4 regions of the Pseudarthrobacter sp. TE3704 genome follow, and region 2 is predicted to be linked to each of the others. Evidence: riboswitches for the same ligand, from Rfam matches in the RefSeq annotation. Region 2 holds a riboswitch; each other region holds the start of a gene.
The links. Region 2 has a riboswitch for S-adenosylmethionine ahead of ACZ9BC_RS19195 (cobalamin-independent methionine synthase II family protein). Riboswitches for the same ligand answer to the same signal wherever they lie in the genome.
Positions count from the first base shown of each region.

Region 1 (2,193 bases), on a different contig from region 2:
CGTGGCGTTCCACCCGCAGGCTCAGCGTCTCCAGGCCCTGCGAAATCAGGAACGCGTTGAACGGCGAAACAGCGGAGCCCAGGTCCCGCAGGAGCTGGACGCGTGCCTTAAGGATGTAGGACAGATTGGAGCCCAAAGCGCCGCCCTCCCCGAGGTCACGGCCGTAGACCAGCCCGTTGTAGGTGGGGTCCGGGGTGTTGAAGCCGGGGAACCTCTCCGGGTCCTTGCTGAAGTCGAACTTGCCCGAGTCCACGATGACGCCGGCGATGGCCGCGCCGTGGCCACCCAGGTACTTCGTGGCCGAGTGGACCACGATGTCCGCGCCCCACTCCAGCGGGCGGATCAGGTACGGCGTGGACAGCGTGTTGTCCACGATCAGGGGTACGCCTGCCTCGTGGGCGGCCTGGGATACGCCTTCGATGTCCAGGACATCCTGCCGGGGGTTGGAGACCACCTCGGCAAAGAAGAGCTTGGTGTTGGGCTGCACGGCGGCGCGCCACTGGTCCAGGTTGTCCGGGTCGGCAACGAAGGTGACGGCGATGCCGAACTTTTTGAGGGTGTGGGCGAAGAGGTTGTAGGTACCGCCGTAAAGGCTGGGGCTGGCGACAATATGGTCGCCGGCCTCGGCGATGTTCAGGACAGCGAAGGTCTCCGCTGCCTGTCCGGAGCTGAGCAGCAGAGCTGCCAGGCCGCCTTCGAGGCTGGCAATCCGTTGCTCCACCGCGTCTTGGGTCGGGTTGCCGATGCGCGTATAGATAGGCGCCAGTTCCGCCAGCGCAAACCGGTTCGCGGCGCTCTCCGCGCTGGGGAACACAAAGGACGTGGTCTGGTAGATGGGCAGCGCCCGGGCTCCGGTGGCGCTGTCCGGCTCCTGACCGGCGTGGATCTGGCGGGTTTCAAAAGACCATCCGTTGGACATTCAAGGCTCCTTTGACATGGGCCCGGGGCGGGCTGGGAGCACCACGGGCCGCGCTTGCCATCCGGCCGTTGCCGGACAGCCAGGTCCTCACCCGGGGCACCCCACCGCGGATGGAGGGTTGCCGGCCAGCGAGCCGGGGCTTGGCGCTGGCGCTCATGACCTGAGCCCAGTGTAGGAACATGGCCAATGCAGCGGACAGCATTGTGACGAACATGGTCCTGCGGTTTCGCCGTCTGAGGTCGACCCGTGAAGGGGTTGACCTCGGAAAATCCCAGTAAGGCAACCCTTAGCTGAGAGCCCGATCACAAAGTGCCAAGATGTTGGCATGCGCATGGATCACGTCTCTTACGCCTGTGAACACGATGGCCTCGCGGCCACTACCGAACGTATTTCCTCTGCCCTCGGCGTTGAGGCAGTGAAAGGCGGGGTACACCCCCGGTTCGGAACCCGGAATATGATCATCCCGCTCGCGGGACACAAATACCTCGAGGTGGTGGAGGTCCTGGACCACCCTGCATCGGACAAGGCACCCTTCGGGCAGGCAGTACGTGCCCGCTCGGCGGCCGGCGGCGGATGGATGGGCTGGTGCGTCGAAGTGGACGACCTCGCCCCCTTCGAAGAACGCCTCGGACGCGCCGCCGTGAACGGCAACCGGAAATTCCCGGATGGCCGTGAACTGGTGTGGAAGCAGATCGGCATCCTGGGGCTCATTGCCGACCCCCAGGTTCCGTACATGCTCAAGTGGGAGGGAGACCCCTCCCTGCACCCGTCCAACGCCTACGACAGCAACGTCAAGATGAGCTGCCTCACCATTGCCGGTTCGGCTGCCCGAGTCACCGAGTGGCTGGGCGAACCGGTGGAGAAGCCGCTGGAAGACGTGGCCGTGGAGTGGGTGGCGCCGCACGGGACGCCGGGCATTCTGTCGGTCACATTCGAAACCGCCAGCGGAGCCGTCATTATCTGACCTCCCGCTGCATGGTCCGGTGCCGCCGGATCATGCAGGGGCACCCCCTGGGTTCCCTGTCCGACCATCTTCGGCCGCCATCAGCATGTGACAACGAAGTCACCTGCCGATGGCGGCCGAATCCATTTCCTGGCGTGCCCGGTCTTGGTTTGCCGGGTTCCTGGTTTGCACGGTTCTTGTCGTGCCCGGTTCCTGGTTGCCGGTTCCTGACATGAGCAGTTACTGGCCCGCCCGGAGATTGGGCTGGAGTACCTGCCGGGCTTTTCATGCCGAACTTCCAGTGGTCCACATGGATTGTCAGACCCCACTG
Region 1 is NZ_JBWCCJ010000006.1:171,075-173,267, forward strand. It holds gene ACZ9BC_RS16995 (bifunctional o-acetylhomoserine/o-acetylserine sulfhydrylase) at 1-919, opposite strand, end outside; SAM riboswitch class IV at 965-1,080, opposite strand; gene ACZ9BC_RS17000 (VOC family protein) at 1,245-1,883, shown strand.
Region 1: it holds a riboswitch for S-adenosylmethionine, as region 2 does, so the genes downstream of both, ACZ9BC_RS16995 (bifunctional o-acetylhomoserine/o-acetylserine sulfhydrylase) here and ACZ9BC_RS19195 (cobalamin-independent methionine synthase II family protein) in region 2, are expected to answer to the same signal.

Region 2 (2,193 bases):
ACGCGCCCGCCCAGGCCGCAGTCCGTGGAGGCAATGACGTTCTCGCGGCCCACTACCTCGGCGAAACGGACGATGCGGTCTGCCACGAGGTCCGGGTGCTCCACCACGTTGGTGGCGTGCGAGACGATGCCCGGGATGATGACCTTGCCCTCGGGAAGCTTGGTGTCCTCCCACACCCGCCACTCGTGTTCGTGGCGGACGTTTGCGGCTTCAAAGGAGTATCCGCCGGCGTTGATCTGCAGCATTGTGTCCACCAGGTCCGCGAACGGGAGGTCGGTGGTGTGGGGACCGTGCCAGGAACCCCAGCAGAGGTGGAAACGCACCTGCTCCTCGGGAAGGCCGCGGAGGGCATAGTTCAGCGCCTCCACCCGGATCCGGGTGAACTTGAGGTAGTCCTCAACCGTGGGTTCCGGGCTGATCTGGTCCCAGTTTTCCGCAATGGACGGATCATCGATCTGCAATGTGAGGCCGGCGTCCACAATGGCCTTGTACTCCTCGCGGAGGACGTCCGCGCAGGCGTAGATGTACTCCTCCTCCGTGGCGTAGTACTCGTTGGTGATCCGTGATGCGCTGCCGGGGGAGAGCGCCGCCACGAATCCTTCCTTCAATCCGGTTGCGGCAAGGCCGGCCTTGAGGTTGGCGATGTCCGAGGCCACCGCGTCCTGGCCCGTGTACACCAGCGGTCCCGTGACCTTCGGGAACGGCTTGGCGCCGCCGGTGAAGATGCCGCTGGTGGGATCGTTGTAGGCCTCGGCAAAAAGAACACGGTCGCGGCGGTGGATGAATCCCGTCAGCTGGACGTTGCCGGGGGTGGATTCCTTCGGTTCAACGGCCCATGTGGCGTCATTGTCCAGTTCCAGGCCGCCCATCCGGGCAAAGGAGTAAGACCACCATGCGCCGTAGTCCACAGCGGCGGACATCGCGTGGCCGTACTCGCCGTCGTTCGGGATATCAATGCCCAGGCTTTGCTGACGCTGGACCAAGTCCACAACGGAAGCGGTAAGGAGTTCGTTGTATCCCTCCACGTCGGCCGGGTTTTCCTCGCGCGCAGCGTTTGCGGCGATAAGCTCGGGCGTGCGCGGCAACGAACCTGCGTGGGTCACGCGGATGTGGTCGGTGTTTAGGGACATGCTGGATTTTCCTTTCCATCGGTCCTGGCAGTAGCACCTTCTGCAGGCAGGACGTGTCCTGCCCTGACGGGTTGCTGCGGCGTCATTGAGCCAGGTCTCTTGGCCGCTCCGGATGGTTCACTCTCACTTAAATCCACCATCACAGGCGCGGGCAAATCCGCTTCGCTATATGTCGCGCCATGTTGACAGCTTTCGATTCGTAATAACTGGGTGCTGTTACCGGTCATATCCATTGACAGCTTTTGTCCAGCTTGGTTGGCTGATGTCACAGCCGGCAATGGGGGACATTAGCGGGCTGGACGCACCTAATGCACTCGAAAGAGGTAACGCACCGTGAGAAAAACCGTGGCAACTTTCAGGACCCTGGCCGCCGGAGCCCTTGCTCTTGCCGTTGTGGCAGGACCGGCACCGCTCGCCCATTCAGTGGGTGAAGGTCCGAACTACGACGGTAACGGCCAAATCACCACCTCGAAGCTGGCCACCTATGACCAGATGGTTTCCTTCCTGAAGGACCAGGATGCACGCCAGTCCGCCATGGAGCTTGAGGTCATCGGGCAGACCGTCAAGGGACGCGACATCCACCTGGTCAAGTACATTTCGGACCCGGCGAAACCCACCATCCTGTACCTCACGCAGCAGCATGGCAATGAGCAGCTCACCACCGAAGGTGCGCTGGAATTTGTCAAGCACCTCGGAACGGGCAAGTCCGCAGACATCCTGGCCGGCGTGAACATCCTGATCGTTCCCATGCTGAACGCCGACGGCGCCATGGGGGATGTGAACTTCCCGCTGGATGACTACCTGGCCAAGGGCGACCGCAACATGACCCGATACAACGCCGAGGAGGTGGACCTCAACCGCGACCACGTGGACAAGGTCCAGCCGGAAACTCAGGCGCTGCACAACAATGTGATGCGCAAATACACAGTGGACTACATGATCGACCTGCACCATCAGGGCACACGCAGCGTACGCGACGGAAAGCTGGTCTCGGGGTCCATCCTGTACCCCACCACACCCAACGCCGATCCTGCAGTGGTGGAAAAGTCCAAGCAGCTGGGCG
Region 2 is NZ_JBWCCJ010000008.1:75,591-77,783, forward strand. It holds gene ACZ9BC_RS19195 (cobalamin-independent methionine synthase II family protein) at 1-1,130, opposite strand, end outside; SAM riboswitch class I at 1,143-1,249, opposite strand; gene ACZ9BC_RS19200 (M14 family zinc carboxypeptidase) at 1,476-2,193, shown strand, end outside.

Region 3 (2,193 bases), on a different contig from region 2:
GGGCTGTAAAACGCGGCGGTCTGCAGGAGGAACGGCTTGTCCCGCCCCTCCGAATAGGTGGCGTAGAAGTTCTCCCCGCCGGAGGCCGTCAGCATCTCCTGCAGCTCCCCTGCGCGGGGGACGGTATTGACCGCCGCACCGCCGGCTGTGTCGTCGTGATAGGCGGTCAGGCCCACCCAATCCACGGCATCGTCCCCGGGATAGTAGGGGGCATAGGCTGAGTCTCCGCCGTCCCACTGGCCGTCACCGTTGGTGTTAAGCAGCGCGAACCCTTCACTTCCCTGCGCAGGCGCGTTCCGGTTCCGGCCGAACGGATAGTCCGTGCCCAGGTACGGTTCCCAGACCATCACCGTGCCGCCGTCAGCCTCCCGGAACGCCGCCGTCACGGCCTGGAACGCGCCGCGGTAGGCAGCGGGCTGCTGGCCCCACTCAACCCAGCTTGCGTTCATGTCCGGGGCAAACCGGATCAGCAGCTGGCCCTTGAAGGTGGAAGCAAGCTCCCGCACCTCGCCGGCGAAGGCTTTCGCGGCCGCGCCGTCAATCTGATCCAGCGGCACCGTCGGTTTCACCGTGAGCATCGCGTGGGCGCCCTGCAGCGAGGACTGCTCCAGGAAGCCCTCAATGTCGTCCTGCTCCGATGGACGGTAGGGAAAGGTGATGTCATGGCCAAAAACGGCCGGTGACGCACCCAAGCGGCCCGCAAAATCGGCGGCGGTATCCTCGCCCCATTCAAGGACTGCGCCCAGCAGCGGCTTCCCCTCTTCCGGAAAGCTCCGTGCGGCCTGCGCGGGCCCGGCGGGGAGCACTACGGCGATGAGGGCCATCAGCACCACGGCGAGGAGTGCCAGGGTTTTCCGGTGGAGGGGCACGGTGGATGACCCGGCGCGGACTCGAGGCACGGCTGTACGCATGCTGATGGGACCCCCTGCTGATGACCTGGTGACGGGGCGATGCCCCACGTGAACTCTATCCGGACGCAGGCCTGGCGGACGGTAAGGAACGCCCGCCCACCTGCGGCGATACCGCCGTCGGACGTTCCCTCGCTTAAGTGCGCAGCGTCGCCCACCACGCGCCGGACCGTTCAGTTACGGAACATGACGACGGCGGCGGTGCGGCTCCGCGTGCCAGATGTTACGTTTTTGGGGAGTAATGAGTACCGGCGCCAAGCCCTGACTGGCCGGTCGGCAACCCTCCCTTTCGCGGCGGGGTGCCTCAGGTGAATACTCGGCATGTCGACCGATTCGAGCTGCAAGCGTGAGAGAAGGAGATCCGTCGTGTCTGACGCACCTGCCCCTGAAGAAAAGCTGTCCTACCGCCTTATCAGTGGCCCGGACGACCGCGCATTCTGCGAGCGGATCTCAACCGCGCTGGCCGAGGGCTATGTCCTGCACGGCAGCCCGGCAGCAACGTTCAACGGCAGCAGCGTCATCGTTGCCCAGGCCCTGGTCCTGCCGGCGGCCATCGCTTCGGCCGACGCTGCCGTCGCCACTGCTGTTGACAACCTGGAGTCAGGCACCGAGGACCTCGAGTTCGACGGCGAGGGCCACGCATGAGCTACGCAGGAGACCTGACGCCTGAGGAAGCCTGGGCCAAGCTGGAGCAGGGCGCCATCCTGGTGGACGTGCGCACCGAGGGCGAATGGGCCCACATCGGCATTCCGGACACCAAGACCACTGACAACGATCCCCTGTTCATCCAGTGGACGTTCCCGGGAGGCATTCCCAACCCCGATTTCATCAAAGACCTGAGCCAGCAGGCGCCGGAGGACAACGGGACCGAGCTGCTGTTCATCTGCCGCTCCGGCCAGCGCTCCATCTCCGCGGCCATCGCCGCCACGCAGGCCGGTTTCACCTCGTACAACGTCCTGGAGGGCTTCGAGGGTGAGCCGGACCGCTACGGCGAACGCACCGTCAACGGCTGGAAGAACCGCGGCCTGCCGACCAACCTGGGAAAGAACTAAGTGACCTTCAATAACGACGCCGCCGGCTGGAGCCCTGACACCCAGGCAGTCCGCGGCGGGCTGGACCGCACCAATTTCCAGGAAACCAGCGAGGCCGTGTTCCTGAACTCGGGCTTCGTGTACGAATCCGCTGCCGCCGCCGAGCGGGCATTCACGGGTGAGGACGAGCGCTTCGTCTACTCCCGGTACGGCAACCCCTCGGTGGCCACATTCCAGGAGCGGCTCCGCCTGCT
Region 3 is NZ_JBWCCJ010000003.1:644,384-646,576, forward strand. It holds gene opgC (OpgC domain-containing protein) at 1-911, opposite strand, end outside; SAM riboswitch class IV at 1,146-1,261, shown strand; gene ACZ9BC_RS10750 (DUF1737 domain-containing protein) at 1,275-1,553, shown strand; gene ACZ9BC_RS10755 (rhodanese-like domain-containing protein) at 1,550-1,960, shown strand; gene ACZ9BC_RS10760 (O-succinylhomoserine sulfhydrylase) at 1,961-2,193, shown strand, end outside.
Region 3: it holds a riboswitch for S-adenosylmethionine, as region 2 does, so the genes downstream of both, ACZ9BC_RS10750 (DUF1737 domain-containing protein) here and ACZ9BC_RS19195 (cobalamin-independent methionine synthase II family protein) in region 2, are expected to answer to the same signal.

Region 4 (2,193 bases), on a different contig from region 2:
AGGGAGCAGCCCCCGCGGTTCCCGGTGTGTTTGGAGCCCAGTGCGGGTAGGTGCGCGTGTCGTTCGCGGGAACCCAGCGGCCGGCATCCACCACATAGTCCCAGCCCAGCCCGTCGCGGCGAAGTTTGGCGATGCCTGCCAGGAGCCGTTCGGCATCCTCGAGCCGGGAACCGAGGCCGAAGCTGGCACGAAGGGAGCCGGAGGGAAGCCCCAGCCGCTTCAGCAGCGGATGTGCGCAGAAGCGCCCGTCCCGCAGCCCCACCCCGTGCTCAGCGGAAAGGTACGCGGCAACGAGCCCTGCGTCGTACCCCTCGACGGAAAAGTTGACCACGCCAATGGTGTCCGTGTCCGCGTTGGTGTCCTTGAAGATCTGGTGGACCGTGACGCCCTCGATGTCCTGCAGACCTTCCACCAGGAACGAGCGGATGGCGGACTCGTGCGCGTGCCAGCGGTCCTGGTCCAACCCGGCGATGACCTGGGTGGCGCGGGCAAGGGTGGCCGCGCCCAGGACGTTGGGGGAGCCGCCCTCGTGGCGGGCCGGGCCTGTTGCCCAGCTGACGCCGTCGAGCCTTGCTTCCTTGACGGCGCCGCCGCCGGCGAGGTGTGGAACACCGGCGTCGAGCCAGTCAGGGCGTCCCACCAGGACGCCGGCGCCGAAGGGCGCGTAAAGCTTGTGACCGGAGAACGCGACGTAGTCGACGTCGTCCGCGCTGATGTCAATGCGGCGGTGCGGCGCCAGCTGGGCGGCATCCACCACGATCCGTGCGCCGTGCTGGTGGGCGAGCGTTGCCAGGGCGCGGACGGGAAGGATCTCGCCGGTGACGTTGGAGGCGCCGGTGATTGCCAGCAGGCTCACGCCGCCCTGCTCGAGTTCAGCGCGGACGGCTTCGATGGTTCCCGCGATGGTGTCGGCGGCAACGATGCTGCGGTGGGGTACTCCCTGCCAGGGCAGCAGGTTGGCGTGGTGCTCGATGTCCAGGTATAGGACGTCACCGGCATGGCGTCCGTCAGCGACGGGCAGGCAGCCGGCCAGCAGGTTGAGGGAGTCCGTGGTGTTCCTGGTGAAGATAACGGAATCGTCCGCCCGGCCGCCCACGAAATCGCGGACGATGCTGCGGGCGTTCTCGTACACGGAGGTGCTGATTTGCGACGCGTACCCGGCGCCGCGGTGGACGCTGGCGTAGTACGGCAGGATCTCGTTGAGGTAGGCGGACACCACCGAGAGGGCGGGGGCAGATGCGCCGTAGTCGAGGTTGGCGTAACGGACATGCCCGCCGGCGATCAGCGGCGCCTGGATTTCCGCGCCGGTGACGGCGGCGAGGGGGCGGCCGGCGATCGCCTTGCGCGCATCGAAAACGGTCGCAGCTTCGGTGGTGATGGCGGCGTTGGGGGAGACGGTGGCAGTTGTCACAGAGACCTCACTTCAGAACAGGACTCCGCAATACAGGAATCCGCGCTTGCCGCATCCGCTCCGGACCGGCCTGGTCGTCACCCGGGGCACCCCACCGCGAATGGAGGGTTGCCGGCCAGCAAACCGGGGTTTTGCGCTGGCACTCGTGACCTGGTTAAGAGCGTAGAACATGGGGCGCCCAGGTTTGAAGCCGGCGCAAATGTTAAGGCTTTTGTTACGCGCCGGCGTGAAAGGCGTCTTTAGCCGAAGAAAACGACGGCGGACGCCTCCTTTCGGGGGCGCCCGCCGTCGATTCTTCGGTCAGGTGGGGTTGGGGCCGGAGTCAGAGAAGGTCGTCGAGCCCCGGGTTCAACCGCTGCAGCACCTCGGAGTGCAGGATGGAGTTGGTGGCCAGGGCGTTGCCGCCGAACGGGCCGTCCTCGCCCTCCAGTGACGTAAAACGGCCGCCCGCCTCCACCACGATCGGTACCAGGGCCGCCATGTCGTAGAGGTTGAGCTCGGGTTCGCAGGCGATGTCCACCGACCCTTCTGCCACCATGCAGTAGGACCAGAAGTCGCCAAAGGCGCGGGTCCGCCAGACGTCCTCGGTAAGGCCAAGGAACTCGTCAAGGTTTCCGCGTTCCTTCCATCCGCCGAGGCTGGAATATGACAGTGACGCGTCGGACAGGCTGGAGACGTCAGACACCCGCAGCCGGGTGGCCGCGGCAAGTGAACGGCCCATGTAGGCGCCCATGCCCTTGGCCGCCCACCATCGCTTGCCCAGTGCCGGGGCACTGACCACG
Region 4 is NZ_JBWCCJ010000002.1:778,416-780,608, reverse strand. It holds gene ACZ9BC_RS07615 (aminotransferase class V-fold PLP-dependent enzyme) at 1-1,411, opposite strand, end outside; SAM riboswitch class IV at 1,449-1,562, opposite strand; gene hisN (histidinol-phosphatase) at 1,734-2,193, opposite strand, start outside.
Region 4: it holds a riboswitch for S-adenosylmethionine, as region 2 does, so the genes downstream of both, ACZ9BC_RS07615 (aminotransferase class V-fold PLP-dependent enzyme) here and ACZ9BC_RS19195 (cobalamin-independent methionine synthase II family protein) in region 2, are expected to answer to the same signal.